Regions from separate parts of the Faecalibacterium sp. AF28-13AC genome, predicted to be linked through region 1. Evidence: riboswitches for the same ligand, from Rfam matches in the RefSeq annotation. Region 1 holds a riboswitch; the other holds the start of a gene.
The links. Region 1 has a riboswitch for cyclic di-GMP ahead of DWY95_RS05850 (transporter substrate-binding domain-containing protein). Riboswitches for the same ligand answer to the same signal wherever they lie in the genome.

Region 1 (12,031 bases):
CATCAGGATAATATCATAAGTGCCCGCCGGATGCTCTGCGAACAGATCAACAACTTCCTGCCCATCTGCTGCACGCGATACTGTCATTCCCAAATCTTCCAACAGTATCGTGGCAAGTTCGGCGTTCAGATCATTATCTTCTGCCAGAAGCACCTTGATCCCCTTCAGGTCATTGTGCTGTACAAGCGGCTTTGTTTTTTCGACTTTCTCAGCATTTGTCAGTTCCATGGGGATCTCTACGGTAAAGGTCGTACCGACGCCCTTCCGGCTGTCTACTGTGATCGTGCCGCCCATCAGTTCAATATACTTCTTTGAGATGGGCATTCCCAGACCCGTGCCCTTATACTGTGTCCGTACGCCATTTTCTTCCTGCGCAAATTCGTCAAAGATTTTTTTCTGGAAATCTTCGCTCATACCGATGCCGGTATCTTTGATCCGATAGCAAATTACGATGTGCTGTGCATCGGCTCCCGGACGGCTGCCTGCATCAAAACGGATGGTGCCGCCATCCTTGGTAAATTTCACGGCATTGTTCAGGATATTGACCAGAATTTCCCGGATACGGACGGGTTCCGTCATGACATAGGGATTTTGCAGCGGTTCACGATGCACTTCAAAGTTCAGTTCCCGGTTCAGAAGCATCCCCTTCACGATCTCGATCACACTGTCTGTAACTGCGGTGATATTCGCCGGAACAGGGGAAAACTCCACCTTTCCGCTCTCGATGCGGCTCAGATCCAGCACATCATTCAGCAGGGACAGCAGATGATCCGAGCTTTCCTCGATCTTCTTCAGACAGTTGTGCATTTCCGGCACAGAATCCTGATGCAATGCAATATTTGTAAAGCCGATGATGGCGTTCATAGGGGTGCGGATGTCGTGGGACATATTGGAAAGGAATGTGCTTTTGGCTTTGCTGGCTGCTTGCGCCTGCTCTGCAAGGACAGCCATTTCTTTCGCTTTCTGTTGGGCTGCAAGCTGTAATTTTCTGCGTGTTTGCAAGCGGTTCAAAATAACGATCAGCGTGACCGCCATCCACGAGATAAATACGATGATGGCGACAACCGTGACCGGATGCAGACGGATCATATCTGCAAGTGTCAGATTCGTTGCTTTATAAGTGGTGTACTGTGTTGCAAGGTCTTCAACAAGATTATCCGGCATTGCGTACATTGCTTTTGTCAGGATACCTGCCAGCGCATGGTTTTCCGTAGAGGAAACCACCATGCGGTAACTGAATGTGGGTTGTTCCAGCAGCGTGTAGGTCATTGTACCTGTTGTGTCGCTGTTGACGAATGCCTGTGCCATGTAATAGTAGACAAAGGCTGCATCCGCTTTGCCATTGCGGACAGCTTCCATCATCTCCTGACGGGTACTGCACATCAGTTTTTCCGCACCGGGTGCCAGCACATCTTCGATCGATGTAGATGCGGTCTGATTGACTGTGGTGACAACATGGATCTTCCCATCAAAGTCTCTCCGCGTCACTTTTGCCATTCGCATCGTGATATAGGGAGCGGTCAATCCCCATTCTTTGGTCTCTGCGTAATTATCCGTATCCAATCGTGCATCAATACTGATGTTTACCGCATCCTTATTGCTTTGATATGCGATATACTCATCTCTGGTCGCAGGAACAAGAAACTCATACGAGAGTCCTGCATAGTCTGCTATCTTCCGAAAATAGTCCGGGAGAATGCCCTTTACTTCGCCATTTTCTGTATAGGAATAGGGATACCGGGTCGGGTCGCACAGAACATGAAGGGGATTTTCCTTGGAATATTGGGCAATGATACGCTTTTCTTCTTCCGTGTACTCCAGATTTTTGGTATCGGTAGTTTCGTAGTTTTTGTTATAGAGGGTCGTTTTCCAGCTGCCTTCGGCAGCGTTCATCTGGTCGATCGCATAATTTATCTTATTCAGAAGTTCAGTGTTTCCTTTTTTGACGATCACATAAAAATCACTGCTGCCGAATTTTTCAAGGATGTGCTCATTGTTCATTTTGCGCAGGGAACTGGTGACAATGGCATCAACCGTTCCATTCTGAAGTGCCTCTGCTATCTCCTCAGCCGAATCGAAATAGACCGATTTGTAAGTGAAGCCTTTGGTTCGTGCATACTCCGCAAATTCATCGTTCCGGGAGTTTCCGCGCAGGAGTGCAACACGCATCCCATCGTAGGTACTATACTTTCCCTCAACGATGGTGCTATTATCGCTGCGGACAGTCAGGATACCATTGTTGGTTCCGATCGGACGGGAAAAATCAAATAATTCTTCGCGCTCAGGCGTTCTGCGGGCAGAAGTTACCATGTCGATCTCACCGTCGATCAGCATCCGCTGCATTTCATCCCAGCTTTTGTCATAGCCGACGTATTCATAGTCTACATCCCAGTAGCGCGCCATCAAGCGGAGAAAATCGTAGCCATAACCGCTGCGGTTTCCGTTCTCGTCCATCATGTGATAGCCGTCCATTGCAAAAAAGCCAACCCTCACATGCTCATGCTGGCTTACTGTTTCTGCTGCGCTTGCCGAAAGAGACAGCAATGCCGTCAGCAGAAGCATCGTCATTAGAATTGCCAGACCCCTGCAAGTTCTGGCTCGTTTTGTAACATTCATAACATGACCCCTTCATTTTTATAACTCTGCCGCTGGAAAATAAATAAACGCTTTCAAGGCATGGCGAACCCATGACTGAAAGCGTCATCTGACTTCATAAAGCGATATTTGCGGACAGCAGAAAACAGCAATTTCTTACTGGCAACTGGCTGACCCGGTGGGTCCCTATAGCTTTGCGTCGCCGACTTGCGCCGGATTTGCCTATGAACTTTTATAAAAAATTTACCATAGAAATAAATCCTTGCCAAGACGTTTTTGAAAAAAAGTCGAAAAATGTTTTGAAACAGCAAACAGAGGGGAGTGATACACCATAGTCCGTCCAGCTTTCCCAGTACCGGGTCAGACTGTTGGCTGTGCGCTGGGCAAGGGCGAGATATTCTTCGGTTTTGCTTGACATTGTTGCCTCCTTCCGTTTTTGAGCATAAAAACAGCGGGCAACCGTTTTATAGTTGCCCGCAGGGGAATGTATTGTGATGCGAAATATTGTATCTCTGTAAAATTTATGATACACTAATCCTGTTTGTGGATAGGAAAAAAGGATAGGAGTGTGTTACTATGGATTCACAACATCCCAAGCGTAGCGCCTTTTCCGGTAAGATCGGCTTTGTTCTTTCTGCTGCCGGCGCATCCGTGGGCCTTGGCAACATCTGGCGTTTCCCGTATCTGGCCGCAAAATATGGCGGCGGTATTTTTCTGCTGGTGTACATTGTGCTGGCCGTTACTTTTGGTTACACCATGATCGTGGCAGAAACCGCGCTGGGCCGCATGACCAAAAAGAGCCCGGTCGGCGCTTTCGGAGCATTTGGCAAGAGCGGCAAGCTGAAGTTTGGTGGATGGATCAATGCCATCATTCCCATTCTGATTGTACCGTACTATTCGGTCATCGGTGGCTGGGTCATCCGTTATCTTTCCGCCTATGTCAGTGGACACGGCAGTGAGTTAGCACAGGATGGCTATTTCTCCGGCTTTATTTCCAGCGGCCTGTCTGCTGAGGTATGCTTTCTCATCTTTACGGTTTTCACGCTTTCCATCATTTTTGCCGGTGTCCGTAATGGCGTGGAACGAGTGTCTAAGCTGATGATGCCCGTTTTGGTGGTTTTGTCTGTTGTCATTGCGATTTACTCGGTCACCCGTCCGGGAGCACTGGCCGGAGTAAAGTATTTTCTGATTCCCAATGTTGCAAACTTTTCATGGATGACCGTTGTTACTGCTATGGGGCAGATGTTCTACTCGCTGTCCATTGCTATGGGCATTCTGGTGACCTTCGGTTCCTATATGAAAAAGGATGTTTCCATTGAGGAATCCACAGAAAACGTTGAAATTTTTGACACTGCCATTGCAATCATGGCCGGTCTGATGATCATACCTGCTGTGTTTTCCTTCTCTGGTGGTGACCCGAACACCCTGCAGGCAGGCCCTTCTTTGATGTTCATCACCATCCCCAAAGTATTTGAGAGTATGGGGTTCGGCCACGTTGTAGGCGTACTGTTCTTCCTGTTGGTTCTCTTTGCCGCTGTTACAAGTTCCATTGCCTTGACAGAGAGTGCCGTTTCCACCTTTGAGGATGAACTCGGCTGGAACCGACAGATGGCTACCGCCTGCATTGGTATTATCATGGTTGTCTTAGGCAGTCTGTCCGCGCTTGGCTACGGCCCGCTGGCCGGTGTGACGGTGTTCGGGATGCAGTTTCTGGACTTCTTCGATTTTCTGACAAACTCTGTTATGATGCCCATCGCCGCCATTTCCACCTGCGTGCTGGTATCCCGTGTGATCGGCGTTGAAAAAATTGAAGAAGAAGTCACCGCAGGTGGGAAGCCGTTCCGCCGCAAAAAGATTTTCAACTTTATGATTCGCTATCTTTGCCCTGTCTTCGCAGCAATCATTCTGATCAGTTCAGTGGCCAATACTCTTGGCTGGATTTCCATGTGACAACAAATTTTTGAAAAAGGCAGCTGTTTCTCTTTATTTAAGCGGAAACGGCTGTTTTTCTTTAATGAAAAATTCTATGTACGCCGCCCGCAGGCGGCAAAAATCAGTCCATAGGAAACTCAACCTCCGCAAACTGCGCATCGGTCAGCAGTTTCAGCTTTTCGATAACGCCCTCGGACAGCTCCCGCAGCGCAGTTTCATCCGGCATCAGATAGCACTGCATGAGCCGCAGTTCGTGGATGAGCCCCAGCCGGGTGCCGGTGTTGTAGAGCATCATCAGCATCAATTCCTCACCATTAGAGTTCATGGGCATTCCTCGCTTTCCGACACCCGGTAGGATTGCACTCCGGGGCATCGCACTTCTCTTTGAGCGTTTGCAAAACCGAGGTGCGTTCCGGCTTTTTATCCAGAAACCCCGGCAGCTCCTTGAAGCCGATGCTGTCCACATAATGCGCCGAAATCTTCCCATCCTGATTCAGCATGATTACATCGCTGACCGACAGGCTGTGCCCATGATAATCCAGAGGGCGGGCGCAGTTGAATTTTTGGTAAAGTTGTTGCTTCTTCGACAGACAGCACATCAGGATAGTTCACAAATAATTTTTCATAATACTCTTTTGCTTGATTTTGATTCATTATCCTTGACTTTCCTTTCGTTTTGTGCCTAAGTAGGGGAGCGTTTTGCCCTGCATCCCTCCTGAACATCCCTCCAATTTCCATTTGGGCGGTCCAAACCGAAAAAACAGAGTAGAGGAAAAACGCATCGAAAAATCGTGGATATTTCAAATTATTGTTCGTTGAAGCGTGAATTTTGCCTTTGCGCAGTGGAAACCAGATATCACTAGATATCACTGGATAACACCAGATGGAAGATGCGGATAAAAACTCAAAATCCCTTGTGCTAATAACACGTGTGGGTTCGACCCCCACCACCGGCATAAAAAGGAAGCCCTCCAGCTTGTCTGGGGGCTTTCTTTTTATCTGTGGCGTGTGAGCGGGTCGAACAGCACGACCCTGCACAGCAGGGGAGCAATCAGCCCTGCGGGCTGTTGCTCAGTGCGCGGGAGACCCCCACCACCGGCATTGCAAGCAGCTCGAAATCGAAAGGTTTTGGGCTGCTTTTCTTTTTATCCCCTCACATCCGGCCCGTCTTCACACGGTTGTCTCCACCGGGAAACTGCTGACGATGTGCTTGAGGGTGTTATAAACGCAGAACTGAAAAAGGGCATCGGAACTTTCCACGGATCCAAAGGATACGGAAGGTTCCGGTGCTTTTTTGTATCAAAATTATTTCAGGTCGAACCGGACGATGACCAGCCGATACCACAGATACGGCACCATGTTCCAGATCATCCACAGTTCCATCAGGATGTAGTTGGGCAGGTCTTTCAGGCGGAAGGGGCGCTTACCGAGCTGGCCGGAGCGGAGCAGGGCAAAGGCCTCGTGCATCCCTTTGTCCCAGGCCTCACCAAAGCCCTGCTTGTGGAATTTGTAGCACTTGAGCAGATAGCCCAGCGCCAGCGGGATGAAGTTGAGCAGGAGCATGAGCAGCGGCTCGTTCTTGAGCGGGAGCAGGATGCTGTTGCGGCCGCTCTGCTGGCTCTTGAAGGCGTTGTACTTGACGGCACCGGTGCTGGCGCCGCAGATGTGGTAGCATCTGGCCGCAGGGCAGAGCACATTTTGATAGCCTGCATTGTTGGCGCGCCAGCTGAGGTCCACGTCCTCAAAATAGGCGAAAAAGTTTTCGTCGAAGCCGCCGATCTCGTCCAGGATGCTCTTGCGGTAGAGCGATGCGCCGCCGCAGGCCGAGAAGATGCGCTTCGTTTTGGTGTAGCGGCTGGCCCGGCGGCCGTCGCCGGTCTTACAGGCAAAGCCCATCCAGGTGACGTAATCCCCGGCGTCGTCGGCCAGTTCGCGGTCGAAGTGGCGGATCATCAGGCTCTGCACGGCGAAGATCCGGGGGTCGGTCTCGGCGGTGCGGATAAGCTCCGCCAGCCACTGCGGTTCGGCGAAGGCGTCGTTGTTGAAGAGCACTACGAATTCGCTTCTGGCGTGGGCGATGCCCTGATTGACCGCATGGGAGAAGCCGGTGTTGCGGCCGTTCTCGATGAGGGTGAAGTTCGGGCGGGTGCAATAGCTGCGGGCCTGCTCCAGACTTTCGTCGGTGGAGCCGTTGTCCACGACGATGAGTTCAAAATCCTGTTCGGTCTGGGCATAGATGGACTCGATGGAGTCCCTGAGCCAGCCCTTGCCGTTGATGTTGGGGATGACGATGGTTGCTTTCATATCTACCTGCTCCTGCAAAGTTTCGGTTTCGTTGGTCCTGCTTGAAAGTATACCATAATCTGCACAAAAAGAAAACGGAAAGAACCAACAGACTTTTGTACGAAAGCCACAACAGACAAAAGAGTCTTTTGTGCAATCTGCTCCTGAATTGTGACCAAATCGTGTAAAATATGAGAAAAAAGCTGAACGACTGTTTACAAAAGAGTAACAAACTGGTATACTTTACGGCAGTGAATAACGACGCGATTCAAGGGAGATGGAACAACGTGGAAACTGCACCGCATCACGCATGGAAAAAACTGTCGGCGCTGCTCATGACGCTGGCGCTGATGATGACGCTTCTGCCTGCGGCTTTGGCCGTGGACTTAAACGTTGACGCCGGGTTCTACTTCAAACAGAGCCGGGGCGGCACCTGCACACTGGCTTCGGCCGCGATGATGCTGCGCCGCCGCGCTTACTTCGATGGTCTGGACGGCTGGGTCGATGTGACCGAGAACAGCATCAAGAGCACGGCGTGGGCCGGTGGTCTGTCCCACAGTTTTACATACAATGCGATGCACGTTGGCTACGCCACCCTTCCTTCCGGCAAGGCGGCCAAGACCGAAGCCCTCATCCGGATCTTGCAGGAGCACCCGGAGGGCATCGTCCTGTATGACCGCAGCCAGCCCCACGCGGTGCTGCTGACCGACTACACGAACGGCGTCTTCTACTGCTCAGACCCGGCGAACGGCGTTTCTGCGGGCCGTGTGCCGCTGTCCAGCGCCAGCATCTCGATCGCTGGGGCGTCCTGCTACTGGTACATCACATCCGATGCCAACGACGACGGCATCGGTCTGGAAGAGCTGGAGGCCGCAGTCGTGGCCGAGGAGACGGCTGCAGAGACGGCCACCGAGACCACCGTGGTGGAACAGACCCCCACGACGGAGACGACGACCCAGAGCGGCATGTTGAGCTGGCTGGACAGTCTGTTCCAGTAAAAAATACCGAAAAACCGCCGGGTGCAGATCAGATGCACACGGCGTTTTTTTTGTCGGCACCGCGCGGCTCACTGCCGCAGCTGGGTGCCTGGGAAGTAGTGGGCGAGGATCTGCGAAGCCGTCTGCCCCTGCTCGGCCAGCGCTCTGGCTCCCCACTGGCTCATTCCGACTCCGTGGCCGTAGCCTCTGGTGGTGAAGAAAAAGCTGCCGTTCTGATACTGCACCGTGAAGCAGGCGCTCCGCAGGCCCAGCGCCTTCCGCAGCGCCGGGCCGGTCACGGTCTGGCCGCAGACGGGCAGGGAGGCCACATAGCCGGAGGGGGTGAGGGCGGCCTCCCCGAACCAGCCCTCCGGTGCGGAGAGGTCGGGCGTGAGGCCCAGCCCGGTCAGGAGCTGCTGCAGCTGTGCGGCAGAAAACGAGACGGTGTAGATGTAGTTGTCGGCGTTCTGGTCGGTGCTGCTGTCCACCGGGATGAGATAGGGGACGGCGGTGCCCCAGACGTTCTCGCTGGCTTCGGTCTGCCCGTTGGAGATGGCGAAATAGCTGGTCCCGGCGGGGGCATTTTCATAGTAGAGCACCTGCGTCAGGACCGAATCCACCAGAGCCGAGAGCCGGGCGTAGTTGGCCTCATAGGCCGTGCCCCAATAGCTGCGGAGAACGGCATCGGTCAGATAGCCCTGCCGCCGGGCCGGGTCGGCGGTGAGCCAGCCTGCGGCGGGGTCCTGTGCGTGGTCCCGGCAGTAGAGGGCGTAGCTGTGGGCCGCGATGGCCTGGGCTTTCAGAGCCTCGTCCGGCCAGGTGATGGGCATTTCCGCCGCCACGGCCCCGATGAGGTAGTCCCGGCGGGGCACCGACACGACCGCGCCATCGCTCTGGTCGGCAATGAGGAAGGTCTCGCTGTCCCGGTCGGAGGGCGGCAGAGAGGCGGCATCGGGCGTTTCCGGTTCCGGGGCCGCGGCGGACGACGCCGGTGCCGAAGGCCCCAGCACGGTTTTGGCCAGCCGGTATCCGGCCAGCGGCAGCAGACTGCCCAGCACGAACAGCACGGCACAGAGCAGAAAAAAGGAACGTTTCATAGCAGCCCCTCCCGGACAGGCAGTTTCGTTTGGGCCAGTGTAGCAGGAACACGCGGAGAAAAAGCGCAGATTTCATCTTCTTCTTGAATTTATTTCACAAAAGCGCTATGATAGACATGTGCCATCAGAGCGGATGGCAGGGAAAGGTATAAGAAATTCGAAACAGAAAGGGGAATCTGCGCATGAACTATCAACATGCAGAAGTGGCAACGCTGGACCCGCAGACGATGCGGACACTCTGCGAAGAGTACATTGCCAACAACTACATCGATCCGGAGACCAGCGAGCGGCTGGGGGTCAAGCGCGGCCTGCGCAATCCGGATGGCACCGGTGTGCTGGCAGGCCTGACCAACGTCTGCGACGTCGTCGGCTACAAAAAGGACCAGGAGGGGCATGTCATCCCCATCCCCGGCAAGCTGATCTACCGCGGTGTCAACATCGAGGAGATCGTGGAAGAAGCCTACCGCAACGACCGCTTCGTCTTTGAGGAGGTCATCTGGCTGCTGCTGTTCGGCAGCCTGCCCACCCAGACCCAGCTGGACGATTTCTGTGCGCTGCTGGCCGAGCACCGCGCACTGCCCGATGGCTTCATGGACACCATGAACGCGCCTTCGCCCAACGTGATGAACAAGATGCAGCGCTGTGTGCTGGGCCTGTATTCCTACGATGAGCACGCCGAGGACCTGAGCCTGGAGAACATCCTGAACCAGAGCATCAACCTCATTGCAAGCATGCCCACCATGATGGTCAACGCCTACCAGATGAAGCGCCGCTATTACGATAAGCAGAGCATGTTCTTTCATCTGCCCAAGCCCGGCCAGAGCACGGCGGAGCACATCCTCAGCACCTACCGCCCGGACCAGAAGTTCACCCACGAGGAGGCCAAGCTGCTGGATATGTGCCTGCTGGTCCACGCGGACCACGGCGGCGGCAACTGCTCCACCTTCACCACCCGTGTGCTGTCCTCTTCGGGCACCGACACCTATTCGGCCATCGCGGCGGCCATCGGCGCACTGAAAGGCCCCAAGCATGGCGGTGCGAACCTGATGGTCAACCGCCAGCTGCAGGATATCCTGAAGCATGTCGAGCATCCCGACGATGACGATGAGGTCCGCGAGTATCTCCGCCGCATCCTCCGTAAGCAGGCGGGCGACGGCTCCGGCCTCATCTACGGCATGGGCCACGCGGTCTATACCATGAGCGACCCCCGCGAGGTCATCCTGAAGAACCGCGCCAGACACCTGGCCTACGAGAAAGGCTTTGAGGAAGAGTACAACATGCTGTGCAGCATCGAGCGGCTGGCCCCCGGCATCTTCGCCGAGGAAAAGGGCAGCACGAAGCCCGTCTGCGCCAACGTGGACCTGTTCAGCGGGCTGATCTACAACATGCTGGGCATCTCCGAGGACATCTACACCCCGCTGTTCGCCATTGCCCGTGTGCCGGGCTGGTGCGCCCACCGCGTGGAGGAGGTCATCTTCGCCAACCGTATCATCCGGCCCGCCTACAAGTATCTGGGCGTGCGCCAGAAATATAAACCGATCGAGGAACGCTGATGAATCCATTACTCACACTTGTTTTTGTTGTAGGAACGGCACTGGCCCTTGGCCGGGGCCTGGATCTGGGCTTCTGGACCGACCTGGAAAGCGGCCTGTGCATCGCCGGTTCGGTCTGGCTGCGGTATGCTGCGCTGGGCATCGCGGTGCTGGTGAGCCTGTTTGCGGGCCGGAAGCTGGCCCGTGAGCCGAAAAACTTGCAAAACCATTGCAAACCGTCTGGCATCGTCACGGCGATGGCAGGGGCATTCTTTACTGCCGCAGGATTTTTGCGCTTCGCCGTTGGAATGACTGGCGCAGGCTCGTTTGTTCGCGCGATACTGGAAATTCTGTGTGGCCAGTGGCTGGCCCGGCTGGCGAAGAGCTGGCTGCGGAAGGACTGGCAGCCGCCCACAAAGAGCATGGCCTCCGGCATCTGGGGCACACTGGTGTTCTACGGGTGCGTTCTGAGCCGCTTTATGGAGAACAGCTCCAGCTGGCACCGCGTTTCACCCACGGCGCAGGTCTGGGTGCTGCTGGGGATGCTCGTCTTTCTGTCCAGTCTGGTGCGGGCGCTCTGGCTGCCCGAAACGTCGGATGGAAAAGCCCTGTGCGCCTCCGGTCTGGCAGCCTTTGTCCTCGGCTTCTGCTGGGAGCTGCCCCAGACCCTGACGCTGGCGATGCCCTCACAGTTCGTCCTCACGGCGCTGCCCTCCATCCTTTTTGGTCTGGGCATGGCCTGCCTTGGGACGCTGGGCGTGTTCTGCACCGTGCGCACCGCAGGGCCTGCGGCCAGAAAGAAGTAAAGGCCAGCACTCTGTTGGCTGAATTGCTGAAAACCGGCCCAGATAAGGGACAAAAATCATACAAAAGCCAAAAAGTGAACAAACGAGTTGTTAATTTTTTAGCAGACACTTGAAACTTTTCGCGTTTTGGACTACAATAAAGATACCGTGAGATTATCCGATGAAAAGGGTAAGAACATTTAGGAGGTATTATTAACATGGCTGTTAGAGTTGCTATCAATGGTTTTGGTCGTATTGGCCGTCTGGCTTTCCGTCAGATGTTTGATGCTGAGGGTTACGAGGTCGTCGCAATCAACGACCTGACCAGCCCCAAGATGCTGGCTCACCTGCTGAAGTACGACACTGCTCAGGGTTCCTTCTGCGGCAAGATCGGCGAAGGCAAGCACACTGTCGAGGCTACCGAGGATTCCATCATCGTCGACGGCAAGGAGATCAAGATCTATGCCGTTAAGGACGCAAAGGATGCTCCCTGGGGCGAGCTGAACGTTGATGTCGTTCTGGAGTGCACCGGCTTCTACACCAGCAAGGAGAAGAGCATGGCTCACATCCAGGCTGGCGCAAAGAAGGTCGTCATCTCTGCTCCCGCAGGCAACGACCTGAAGACCATCGTCTTCTCCGTCAACGAGAAGACCCTGTCCGCTGAGGATCAGGTCATCTCCGCTGCTTCCTGCACCACCAACTGCCTGGCTCCCATGGCCGACACCCTGAACAAGACCTATCCCATCGTTTCCGGCATCATGACCACTGTTCATGCTTACACCGGCGACCAGATGATCCTGGATGGTCCTCAGCGCAAGGGCGACCTGCGC
Region 2 (12,031 bases), on a different contig from region 1:
GGAGAAGTCGATGATATGGCCCTTCTCGCCCATGATCTTGGGGAGCTTGGTGGGATAAGCCGGTGCGTTCTCGCCGTGCCACAGCTCACGCGCGGTATCGAAGGTATCGCCGATGTCGTTCTCACGAGCGGAGTCGAAGACGGGGGTCATGACCTTGATGCCGCATGCCTTGGCAGCGTAGCCCAAGTTGACTTCCAGCACCTGACCGATGTTCATACGGGAAGGAACGCCCAGGGGGTTCAGCACGATGTCCAGCGGGGTGCCATCGGGCAGGTAGGGCATATCTTCCTGCGGCAGGATGCGGGAAACGACACCCTTGTTGCCGTGACGACCTGCCATCTTATCGCCGACGCTGATCTTGCGCTTCTGTGCGATGTAGCAGCGGACGACCTCGCGGACGCCGGGCTGCAGCTCATCGCTGTTCTCCGGGGTGAAGACCTTGACGTCCACGATGATGCCGTACTCGCCGTGGGGCACACGGAGAGAGGTATCACGGACTTCGCGGGCCTTTTCGCCGAAGATGGCGCGGAGCAGGCGCTCCTCAGCGGTCAGCTCGGTCTCACCCTTCGGGGTGACCTTGCCGACCAGGATATCGCCGCTCTTGACCTCGGCACCCACGCGGATGATGCCACGCTCGTCCAGATCCTTCAGGGCATCCTCCGAAACGTTGGGGATGTCGCGGGTGATCTCTTCGGGTCCCAGCTTGGTATCGCGGGACTCGGTCTCATATTCCTCGATGTGGATGGAGGTGTAAACGTCCTCACGGACGATCTTCTCGTTCAGCAGGACGGCGTCCTCGTAGTTGTAGCCCTCCCAGGTCATGAAGCCGATCAGAGCGTTCTTGCCCAGAGAGATCTCGCCGTTGCGCATTGCGGGGCCGTCGGCCAGGACCTGGCCTGCCTTGACGGACTCGCCCACCTCGACGATGGGACGCTGGTTGATGCAGGTGCCTGCGTTGGAGCGGGCGAACTTGATCAGCGAGTAGTTGTCCAGGGTGCCCTGCTCATTGCGGACGACCACATGGTCTGCGTCCATCTTCTCGACGACGCCGTCGTTCTTTGCCAGAACTGCGGTGCCGGAGTCGGTGGCGGCCTTGTACTCCATACCGGTGGCCACGATGGGCTGCTGGGTGACCATCAGAGGCACAGCCTGGCGCTGCATGTTGGAACCCATCAGAGCACGGTTGCAGTCATCGTTCTCCAGGAATGGGATGCAGGCGGTCGCGACAGAGACCATCATACGGGGCGAGACGTCCATGTAATCGACCTTCTCGGCGTCGATTTCCAGAATGTCGTCGCGGCGGCGGGCAGAAACGCGGGGACGGATGAAGTGCTTGCCCTCGTCCAGCGGCTCGTTGGCCTGGGCGACGACGTATTCGTCCTCGACGTCAGCGGTCATATACTCGACCTCGTCGGTAACGACCTGATCGATCAGACGGCCGTTCTCGTCGTAGGTCTTCTTGACCTTGCGGTACGGAGCCTCAACGAAGCCGTACTCGTTGATCTTGGCATAGGATGCCAGATAGGAGATCAGACCGATGTTCGGGCCTTCGGGCGTCTCGATGGGGCACATACGGCCGTAGTGGCTGTAGTGAACGTCGCGGACTTCGAAGCCTGCGCGGTCACGGCTCAGACCGCCGGGGCCCAGAGCAGACAGACGGCGCTTGTGGGTCAGCTCCGCCAGAGGGTTGTTCTGGTCCATGAACTGAGACAGCGGCGAAGAACCGAAGAACTCCTTGATGGCGGCGACGACCGGGCGGATGTTGATGAGGGCCTGCGGCGTGATGACGCTCTGGTCCTGGCTCTGCAGGGTCATGCGCTCACGGATGACGCGCTCCATGCGGGAGAAGCCGATGCGGAACTGGTTCTGCAGCAGCTCACCGACGCTGCGGATGCGGCGGTTGCCCAGGTGGTCGATGTCATCGGTGGTGCCCACGCCGTGGCCCAGACCGTTCAGGTAGTTGATGGAGGACAGGATGTCCTTCACAGTGACGGTGCGGCCGATCAGCTGGTCATGGTTGCGGCGGAGCATTTCCTTCTGCTCCTCCACATCGGAGGTGGTGTCGAGGATCTTCTTGATCTCATCGAAGGAGCAGCGCTCGTTGATGCCGCACTCCTTGACGTCAAAGGAGAAGAAGCCCTGTGCATCCACACAGCCGTTGGTGATGACCTTGACCTTCTTGCCCTCGATGAGCAGGACGACGGTATCGACACCGGCGTTGTCGGCCTTCTCGGCCAGCTCGCGGCTGATCTTGCCGTTGGCCTCCACGATGACCTCACCGGTCAGCGGGGCAACGATGTTCTCTGCGGCCACAAAGCCGGTGATGCGGCGGGCCAGAGAGAGCTTCTTGTTCATCTTGTAGCGGCCGAAGCGGGACAGATCGTAACGGCGCGGGTCGAAGAACAGCATATTGATCTGGCTGGTAGCGGACTCCACCGTGGGAGGCTCGCCGGGGCGCAGCTTGCGGTAGACCTCCAGCAGACCCTCTTCCTGGTTCTTGGTGGTATCCTTCTCCAGCGTAGCGAGGATGCGCTCATCGTCGCCGAAGAAGTTCAGGATATCCTCATTGGTGGACAGACCCAGTGCACGGCACAGCACGGTGACGGGCAGCTTGCGGTTCTTATCGATACGAACGTAGAAGACGTTCGCTGCATCAGTCTCGTACTCCAGCCATGCACCGCGGTTGGGGTTCATGGTGGCGCTGTACAGATCGTTGCCGACCTTATCTTTGGCATCTCCGTAGAATACGCCGGGAGAACGAACCAGCTGGCTGACGATCGCACGTTCTGCGCCGTTGATGACGAAGGTGCCGGCGTCGGTCATCAGGGGGAAGTCTCCCATGAAGATCTCCTGATCCTTGACCTCGCCGGTCTCCTTGTTCAGCAGACGGGCCGTCACGCGCAGGGGGGCAGCGTAGGTCACGTCGCGCTCCTTGCACTCCTTGATGCTGTACTTCGGCTCCTTATCCAGCCGGAAGTCCACGAAGCTCAGTGCCAGATTGCCGGTGTAGTCCTCAATGGTGCCGATGTCGTGGAAGACCTCTTTCAGGCCCTCGTCCAGGAACCACTGGTAAGAGTTCTTCTGGACCTCGATCAGGTTCGGCATACTGATGACTTCGTCGATGTGGGAGAAGCTCATGCGCTCGGTTTTGCCGAGCTTGACGGGCTTGACTTTCATCATAAAATCAACCACTCCTTACTTTTATACTCTACGGATGTTGCGTTCTACGGGTCAAATTTGAGCAGACGCACATAAATCGACCCGTATCCTCCGAGGAAGTTCGGCGTTTTTCACAAACTTTTCATGTCTGCCCCTTGGGCCGACCGAACCGAAGCTCCCTTTTTGGCGCACTAGGCCATTATGTGATACTAATGCAGTATACACCGGGAAAGCCCTGTTGTCAAGCCATTTTTCCTATTTCGGGCCGATTTTTTTGTCAAGCCCCCGCTTTTGTGGCACACCCGGTTCCGTGTTCGCTTTGTGCGTTTTGGGTATTGCTTTTTGAGTTTTGCACGTTCTCACCAAAAACACCCTTGTGCATTTTGTACAGGTTTGCTCTTGTGCTTCCGGGCAGACGAAAGGGGCACCCGGCGTGATGGGTGCCCCTTCGGGAGCTTTATTCCAGATAATCCCGCAGCCGTTTGGCCCGGCTGGGATGGCGGAGCTTGCGGAGGGCTTTTGCCTCGATCTGGCGGATGCGCTCCCGCGTGACGTTGAACTCCTTCCCCAGCTCTTCCAGAGTGCGGGGCCGGCCGTCGTCGAGGCCGAAGCGGAGCGTGATCACCCGCTCTTCGCGGGGCGTCAGACTCTTGAGCACACTCATCAGCTCCCGGCGGAGCAGCTGGCGGCCCGCTTCATCCACCGGGATCCCGGCTTCTTCGTCCTGAATGAAATCTTCGAGGTGGGCGTCTTCTTCCTCGCCCACCGGCGTTTCCAGGCTGACCGGCTCCTGCGCCAGCTGCAGCAGTTCCCGCACCCGGTCCGGCTCCATCTCCAGCCGGACAGCGATCTCCTCCGCCGTGGGCTCGCGGCCATTCTTCCGCAGCAGCTCCCCTGCCGTCTTCCGGACCCGGTTGATGTGCTCCACCAGATGCACCGGGATGCGGATGGTCCGCCCCTGGTCGGCAATGGCACGGGTGATGGACTGCCGGATCCACCATGTCGCGTAGGTGGAGAACTTGAAGCCCCTGTCCGGCTCAAACTTCTCCGCTGCCTTCATCAGGCCGAGGTTGCCCTCCTGGATGAGGTCGAGGAAGGGCAGCCCCCTGCCCGCGTAGCGCTTGGCCACCGAGACCACCAGCCGCAGGTTCGCCTCGCTGAGGCGTCGGCGGGCGTCCGCATCCCCTGCTCTGGCGGCGCGGGCCAGCGTCTGTTCCTCTTCTGCCGAGAGGAGCGGCACCTGCCCGATCTCCTTCAGATAGGCTTTCACCGGGTCGTCCAGCGCCACGCCCTCGGCAGAAAGCTCATGTTCCAGTCGGCCGATCTGGGCATCGTCCAGCAGCGGGAGGTCGGCGTCCTCTTCCTCCACCCGGATGCCGCGGGCCTCCAGCGCCTCATACAGCGCGTCCAGCCCGGCGACATCGTACTCCTGCTCTTCCATGGCGCGGCTGACCTGCTCCGGCGTCAGAAGGTGGTGCCGGGCACGGCTCGCCAAAATCTTTGCAAGTTCTTCCGTCTGCGACAATTTCCGCATGATTCCTTCTCCTTCCAGCTCCAGCCGGGAGGAAAGGGAGCGCTCAGTCTTCTGCAGGGAGAGTTCCCTGTTTCTTTTCTCGCATCGACTGGAGATACTGCTCTAAGTCTTCATTGGACATCTGGGCCGCCTTCTTCGCGATCGGGGTGCCGCGGGCGATGCGTTCCAGATAAAAGTTGATATCCTCGGTGGTACAGTTGACATCGCTGTATTGTGCCGCAAGGCGGCTCAGTTCATTCAGGGCCTCTTCGCTCTGTACAAAGCCGCGCAGGGTGGAAAGGCTGACCTCGATGCCCTGCGCCTGACAGTCCAGCATGGCCTGATACAGCTCCTTCTGCTGGGGCAGGAGGAACTTTTCCGCCGGCAGTGCGGCCCGCACCCTGGGGATGTAGCTTGGCTCCCGCAGCAGTGCCGCCAGCAACCGCTGCTCAGCCGAGGCCACACCCAGCGCCTGCGAGCCGCCTGCGCTGTAAGGAACATTGATCTGATCCATCTCACCGGAGTGCAGGCGGGAGCGGTTCTCCTCCCGTCGTCGCTTGCTGCCCGCTTTTTTGACAGCGGTGCCCAGCTGGGTCAGGATGGCGGTCTTGGAGATGTTCGTCTCCTCGGCCAGCCGCCCGGCGTAAACCTCCTGTTCGGTGGGGTTGGAGCGCTCGGCCAGCAGATCCACGGCATCGCGGATGTATTCGAGCCGCTGGGCGTCCTGGGTCAGGTCGTATTGATCCCGCAGGCGCTTGAGCCGGAAATCCAGTGCGTTGCCTACGCCGTCCAGCAGGGCGCGGAAGCGGTCGGCACCATAGCGCTTGATGTACTCGTCCGGGTCCTTTGCGCCGGGGATCTGAAGCACCCCCACCCGCACCGTGCTGTTCCGGAACAGTTCCAGCGAGCGGAGGGTGGCTTTCTGGCCCGCCTCGTCGGAGTCGTAACTCAGGATGACCTCATCGGCGTACTCACTGATGAGCCGCACCTGCTCCGGCGTCAGGGCCGTGCCGCAGGCGCAGACGGCGGTGTCGATGCCCGCCTGCTGCATGCTGATGACATCCATATAGCCCTCGCAGAGGACGAACCGGCGGGAGGCGCTCTTTTTGGCGATCTGCAGCGCGAACACCGTCTCGGATTTGTGGTAGACCAGCGTTTCGGGGCTGTTGACGTATTTGGGCTTGGAGTCGTCCAGCACACGCCCGCCAAACGCGATGATGTTGCCGCGCAGGTCGAAGATGGGGGTCATGACCCGCTTCCAGAACAAACAGTAGATGCGCCCGGAAGCGCTGCGCTTGAACAGGCCGCTGGCGTCCAGCTCCTGCTGGTTGTAGCCCTTATCCCGCAGGAACTGATAGAGGGCCTGTCCATCGTTGGGGGCATAGCCGAGGCCGAACCGCACGATGGTCTTGTCGTCCAGCCCGCGGCGGCGCCAGTAGGCACGGGCCTGCCGGGCCTCCTCGACCGTCGAATTCAGGCAGGCGTGAAAGAAGCGGGCCGCTTCGCGGTTCATCGAGAGGATGCGGCTGCGCATCCGCCCGGTCTTGTCGTCCTCCTGCGGCTCCGGCATCCCGGCGCGGGCTGCCAGCATCTTGACAGCCTCGCCGTAGTCGATGCTGTTGATCTTTTTGGCGAAGCTGATGGCATCGCCGCCCGCCCCGCAGCCAAAGCAGTAAAAGCTCTGGGTGTCCGGGTAGACGTAAAACGAGGGGGTCTTCTCGCTGTGGAACGGACACAGGCCGCCATAGAGGCGGCCCTTCCGTTTCAGCTGCACATAGCTGCCCACCAGATCGACGATGTCGGTGCGGCGGTTCAGCTCTTCAATGTACTCGTGTGGGATCATGGCTCTTTTTTCCTGCTTCCTTTTATAACACGTGCCACTTGCGGGGCACGAACACATCCTCAAAGGTCCGGATGGCGAACTCGTCGCTCATGCCGCTGATGTAATCGGTCACGGCGCGGTCACGGCCCTCCTGATAGGCCAGCTGCAAATAGAAGTTGGACATCTGGTCGATGTGGGTCAGGTAGTATTCGTACAGTTCCGTGAGGACCTTTTCCACTTTCTGCTCTTCGCGCTTGGCGGTGCGGTCATTGTAGACATTGGCATACATGAAATCCTTCAGCGCAAGGAAGGCTTCCTCTTCCTCCGCGCCCATGGCCACATCGCCGTCGCTATGGGCGAGGATGCTCTGGATCATGGTCGTGATGCGCTGGGATTTCGTTTCGCCCAGCACGGCGGTGCATTCTCTGGGCAGGATCGCCGGGTCCAGCACCCCGGCACGGACGGCATCCTCGATGTCGTGGTTGACGAACGCGATCTGGTCCGCCATCCGGACGATGCGGCCCTCCGGGGTCGCCGCCCAGGTGCCCTTGGTGTGGGTGATGATGCCGTTCCGCACTTCCCAGGTCAGGTTGAGGCCCCGGCCGTTCTGTTCCAGCTTGTCCACCACCCGCAGGCTCTGGCGGTAATGCTTGAAGCCATCCGGACAGAGCTTGTCCAGTGCGCTCTCCCCTGCGTGGCCAAAGGGCGTGTGGCCCAGGTCATGCGCCAGACTGATGGCCTCGGTCAGGTCTTCGTTCAGGCGCAGGGCGCGGGCGATGGTGCGGGCGATCTGCGCCACCTCCAGCGTGTGGGTCAGCCGGGTGCGGTAGAGGTCGCCCTCCGGCGAGAGGAAGACCTGCGTTTTCTGCTTGAGGCGGCGGAACGCCTTGCAGTGGATCACGCGGTCCCGGTCGCGCTGGAACACCGGGCGGATGGGGTCCTGCGGCTCCGGCCGGGCCCGGCCCCGGCTTGCATCGCTGAAGGTCGCCCAGGGGGCAAAGGTCAGCCGCTCGATCTCTTCGGTACGCTGGCGTACATCCATCCGGTATCCCTCACTTTCATGCTGGTTCCTGCCCCCTTCCCAGCGCAGCTGCGCCCGCAGCTATTGTAGCAGAATTGCTCTGTCGAAGGGGGAATCTTCCTGTCCTGTCCAAAATTATCCTATAAAAATCTCTCGGTGCTGCTCCCAGAGCGCAGCGGCCATGCAGCCATGCAGCCGACTGCCAATGGCTCCCACTTCGGGGGAGCGGACGAGCGAATGCGAGACGGAGAGGGGCATCAGAACGGCGCATAGAACGGCTGCGAGACGCTCACCTCGGCCCCGCCCCGCGTCAGCTCCCGCAGCTGTTCCAGCAGCGGCGGCTCGGTGCCCTCCGGCATCTGCCAGTGCAGGGTCACGCGGTCGGTGAACTGCGGGTCGGCGAGTTTGGCCCCGGCGGCGTGGATGAGCAGCGCAGCCCGCTCGTAGAGTGCATAGTCCACCGTCACTTCCAGCTCCACCACGCTGCGCACCGTGACGACCTCGGCGTTTTCCAGTGCGCGGGCGGTCGCGGTGGTGTAGGCGCGGACGAGGCCGCCCGTGCCCAGCAGCACCCCGCCAAAGTACCGGGTCACGACCACGATGAGGTCGGTCAGGCCGCTGTGCTGCAGCACTTCCAGCGCCGGGGTCCCGGCGGTCTTGGCAGGCTCGCCGTCGTCGGAGTAGCGCTCCCGGTTGCCCTCCCGCAGGCGGTAGGCGTAAACGTTGTGCCGCGCGGTGCGGTTGGCGGCGCGCACCTGCTCCAGAAAGGCCACGGCCTTTTCCTCACTGTCTGCAAACGCGAGCTGCGCAATGAAGCGGCTCTTCTTCTCCTCATATTCGCCGATGGCTGTGCCCCGGATGGTGCGGTAATCCTCCACGCTGACTCCTCCTGTTTGTTGTGTTCCTTGCAAAACAGTATATCATAAATCCGGGTAAAGAAAAAGCCCGACACAAGCATTGCTCGTGTCGGGCCTTCCCCGGATTTATTTGAAGCACGGAGATGTCATAATGAAAAAGGTGTCGATTTGCCAAGGCAAACTCGGCAAATCGACACCTGCTGTTCAGATGAAGGTCGCTCAAAAGGCGGGTACACATCGTGCCCGATTTGAGAAGCAACTGGCTGCCATTTTACAGGCCCTATAGCTTTGCGTCACAGCCTTTCGACTGCTTTGCCGAGAATATTCAATTCCGTAGATCTTGCATCGCAGTCCAGCCGCCGTTCGCGCGTCTCCCTGACTACTTTTTTATTCTATCATGTTTGTCTTCATTCGTCAAGATTCTGCGGCCGGTTTTTTCCGTTTTTGCAGATCTTTTTCATGCCTCCCGGCTGCTGCTGTTTTGTTCTGGCCCGTTTTCTGCCGCCTCGCCCTCCCTGCCAAAAAAAGCATCCGGCTCAACGTTGCTTGCGTGAGCCACCGCAAAAAAGGGAATTTCTGGAATTTTTCCATGTTTCACGCAGGAAATGCACCCATTCACGCAGAAAAGTCTTGCATTTACCCCCCCCCCCACGTGCTATATTTAGCTTAGCAAGCAACCTCTGTTTTCTGGTTCCTCAATCCATGTTGTGGTACGAGTTGGAAGGGACGGTGGCGCACCGCCCTGTCCGGTTCCAATATATTATAGAATATATGTAATAGGAGGTATTCTCAATGGTCTCTTATCGCAGACTCGCCATGCGCGTCCTGGGGCATGTTCCGGTGCCTTTCGGCAAGAAAAAGGCAGCTCCCCCTCCCCGCGTTGCCGCACAACGGATCGCAGCCCTCGCTCTCGCCTGTGCCATGATGACCGGCATGGCCCTTCCTGCTTTTGCCGCTACGTATGATATTGCCAGCGGCTCCATTGATATCCACGCTACGGAAAACGGCAATCTCATCAGCCAGTGGTTTATGAATGGGGAACAAAAGGAATACGTCAGCGACAGCAGCGGATACATCCAAGATCGTGAGGACAACGAAATCACCATCACCGGCACAAGCACGGGGAACACGGTCACCATCGACGCAGACAAAGACCAGACGGCCAATGTCACCTTGAAAGATGTGAACATCAATGTTGATGAAAAATACGAACACGGCTACGACCCCGATCAATACAAAACCGCCGTGGAAGTGACCGGCAGCGGCAATACGAACATCGAGCTGAACGGCAACAACACGCTGACAAGCGGATATGGCCACGCCGGTCTGGAGCATAACAAGACCGACGACAGCGGCACGCTGACGATTCAGGACGAAAAGAATGATGATGGCTCCGCAAAGGGAAGTGCGTCCGATACTACTGGCAGTTTGACTGCCACGGGTGGTTACCACGGTGCTGGCATCGGCGGCAGTGACAAACAAGACGGCCAAGTGACCATTACGGGCGGTGAGATCACTGCCAACGGTGGTAGTCAGGGTGCCGGTATTGGCGGCGGTGCCGGTGACACGGACGCCGTCGGCGGTGACGGCGATGTGACAATTTCCGGCGGTACGATCACCGCTACGGGCGGCAGTCTGGGTGCCGGTATTGGCGGCGGTGCCTACGGCAATGGTACTGTCACAGTTACCGACGGCGATATCACCGCAAAGGCTACGGGCAATTATGGTGCCGGTATTGGTGGCGGTCTTGGCGCGATACCGAAGGACACTCTTATTGGAGGAAATGGCACTGTCACCATCAGCGGCGGCACCATCACCGAAGCCTCTGGTGGCTATATGGCTGCTGGCATCGGCAGCGGCTATCAGGGTCTGGGCACAGTGACCGTTGAAGGTGATGCCGTCATCAAAAACGCACAGGGCGGTGAAGCTGGAGCCGGCATCGGCAGTGGCACCTATGGTGACAGCGAGATCCTCATCAGAGGTGATGCAGTCATTGAAAATGCAGAAAGTAGCGCAAACGGCGCTGGCATCGGCAGCGGCCAAGGCGATTTGTATCCCGATGGCGATGGCATGGTAATCGATCCAACTGTAGGCAACGTGACCATTGAAGGCAACGCCAAAATCGAAAATGCAAAAAGTGGTTCTGGTGGTTCCGGCATTGGCGGCGGCGCTATTGGCATCGGCAATGTAATCATTAGAGGCAACGCTCAAATCGGCAACGCCGCCGGCGGCGAAGAAGGTGCCGGTATTGGCGGCGGTGCTCTTGGAACTGGTGACGTGACCATCGAGGGCAATGTCACCATCGAAAACGCACAGGGCGGCGCTGGTGCTGCCGGTATCGGTGGCGGCGCAGAAACAGAACCCGACACCGAGGATACCAGAAACAAAGTTTCCATCAAGAGCACCGAAGCTGGTTCTCCTAACATTACTGCTACAGGCGGCGGCGTTCTGAATGACGAGAATTATCCCCTCGCCGGTGCTGCGGCCATCGGCAGCGGCAGCGTTGCTGACGGTGCTACTGAGGTAAAGTCCGATATTACCATTGAAGGCAAAGTAACCATTGATGCCACCGCAGGCGGAAGCATTGCCATTGGCGATACACCGCTCAAAGAACAGAAGTTTGCCGGTTTGCCAGTAGGTGCTGTCATCAAACGGTGGGATTCGGCCGGTGTGGATCTTACCCTAAAGGATGACAAGCCTACGGAACCGGAAAAGCCGGAGAAACCTGACCCGGAGAAACCCAATCCTAACCCCAACCCGGAGAATCCTAACCCCAACCCGGAGAATCCTAACCCCAACCCGGAGAATCCTAACCCCAACCCGGAGAATCCTAACCCCAACCCGGAGAATCCTAATCCCAACCCGGAGCAGCCCAACCCTAACCCGGAGCAGCCCTCTGAGCCGTCGGGTGCGGTCTCGACTTCCGCTCCTGCCGAAGAGCTGACCGCCTCGGATGCAGAGTATCTCGTTACCGTAGAGGGGCTTTCCGTCACCAATGCACTGGGAAAGCAGATCACGCACACCTGCACACTGAATGCCCAAGGCAAGGTCCTTACCATTCGCGTCAACAGCATTGTGGCCACCGCACATCTCACCATGGAGACCCTCCGGACGCTCAAAGCGCAGGGGGTAGAAACCATCCGTTTCTGCACACTGCTGTACCGTCCGACTTCGGTCTCCATCGACGCACTTCTGAATCTTGGGGTCGATGAAGCCGACATCCTCTGGACGCACAACGGGATCCAGGCCCGCCTGACGGCCGGCGGCACCGATTCCAGCAGCCTTTTGCAATAAGACCCTCTGAACCATAACAGCCGGGAGGCTTCCGTTTCGGAACGCCTCCCGGCTGTTTGGTTATGCACACTTTGTCTTCCGTTTTTTTCCTTTTCCAGATCTCAACAGAATTTTGTGCGGTATTCGCGGGGGGTGCAGTGCTTGATCTCCCGGAACGTTTTAATAAAGTAGCTGCCGTCCGAGAAGCCGCATTCCAGACCGATCTCGCCGGTCTTCAGCCGGGTGGAGCGCAGCAGCTCGGCGGCCTTTTCCACCCGGAACTGCTTGACGTACTGGATGGGCGTGATGCCCAGCAGCTGCCGGAAGCTGCGCAGGCAGGCGCTCTCGCTCAGGGCCACGCAGGCCGCGATCTTCTCCACCGTCAG

Region 2: another riboswitch for cyclic di-GMP. It lies ahead of DWY95_RS02290 (YigZ family protein); the one in region 1 lies ahead of DWY95_RS05850 (transporter substrate-binding domain-containing protein).

What each region holds. Positions count from the first base shown of each region.
Region 1 covers NZ_QUFG01000003.1:283,149-295,179, reverse strand. The annotation lists gene DWY95_RS05850 (transporter substrate-binding domain-containing protein) at 1-2,568, opposite strand, end outside; cyclic di-GMP riboswitch class I at 2,754-2,828, opposite strand; gene DWY95_RS16775 (hypothetical protein) at 2,828-3,013, opposite strand; gene DWY95_RS05845 (sodium-dependent transporter) at 3,172-4,545, shown strand; gene DWY95_RS05840 (transposon-transfer assisting family protein) at 4,649-4,852, opposite strand; gene DWY95_RS05835 (YodL domain-containing protein) at 4,842-5,126, opposite strand; gene DWY95_RS05830 (glycosyltransferase family 2 protein) at 5,833-6,831, opposite strand; gene DWY95_RS05825 (hypothetical protein) at 7,098-7,808, shown strand; gene DWY95_RS05820 (SpoIID/LytB domain-containing protein) at 7,877-8,884, opposite strand; gene DWY95_RS05815 (citrate synthase) at 9,067-10,437, shown strand; gene DWY95_RS05810 (hypothetical protein) at 10,437-11,222, shown strand; gene gap (type I glyceraldehyde-3-phosphate dehydrogenase) at 11,420-12,031, shown strand, end outside.
Region 2 covers NZ_QUFG01000001.1:485,726-497,756, reverse strand. The annotation lists gene DWY95_RS02310 (DNA-directed RNA polymerase subunit beta) at 1-3,180, opposite strand, end outside; gene rpoD (RNA polymerase sigma factor RpoD) at 3,617-4,693, opposite strand; gene dnaG (DNA primase) at 4,737-6,515, opposite strand; gene DWY95_RS02295 (deoxyguanosinetriphosphate triphosphohydrolase) at 6,538-7,536, opposite strand; gene DWY95_RS02290 (YigZ family protein) at 7,773-8,393, opposite strand; cyclic di-GMP riboswitch class I at 8,624-8,699, opposite strand; gene DWY95_RS02285 (hypothetical protein) at 9,165-11,666, shown strand; gene DWY95_RS02280 (helix-turn-helix domain-containing protein) at 11,768-12,031, opposite strand, start outside.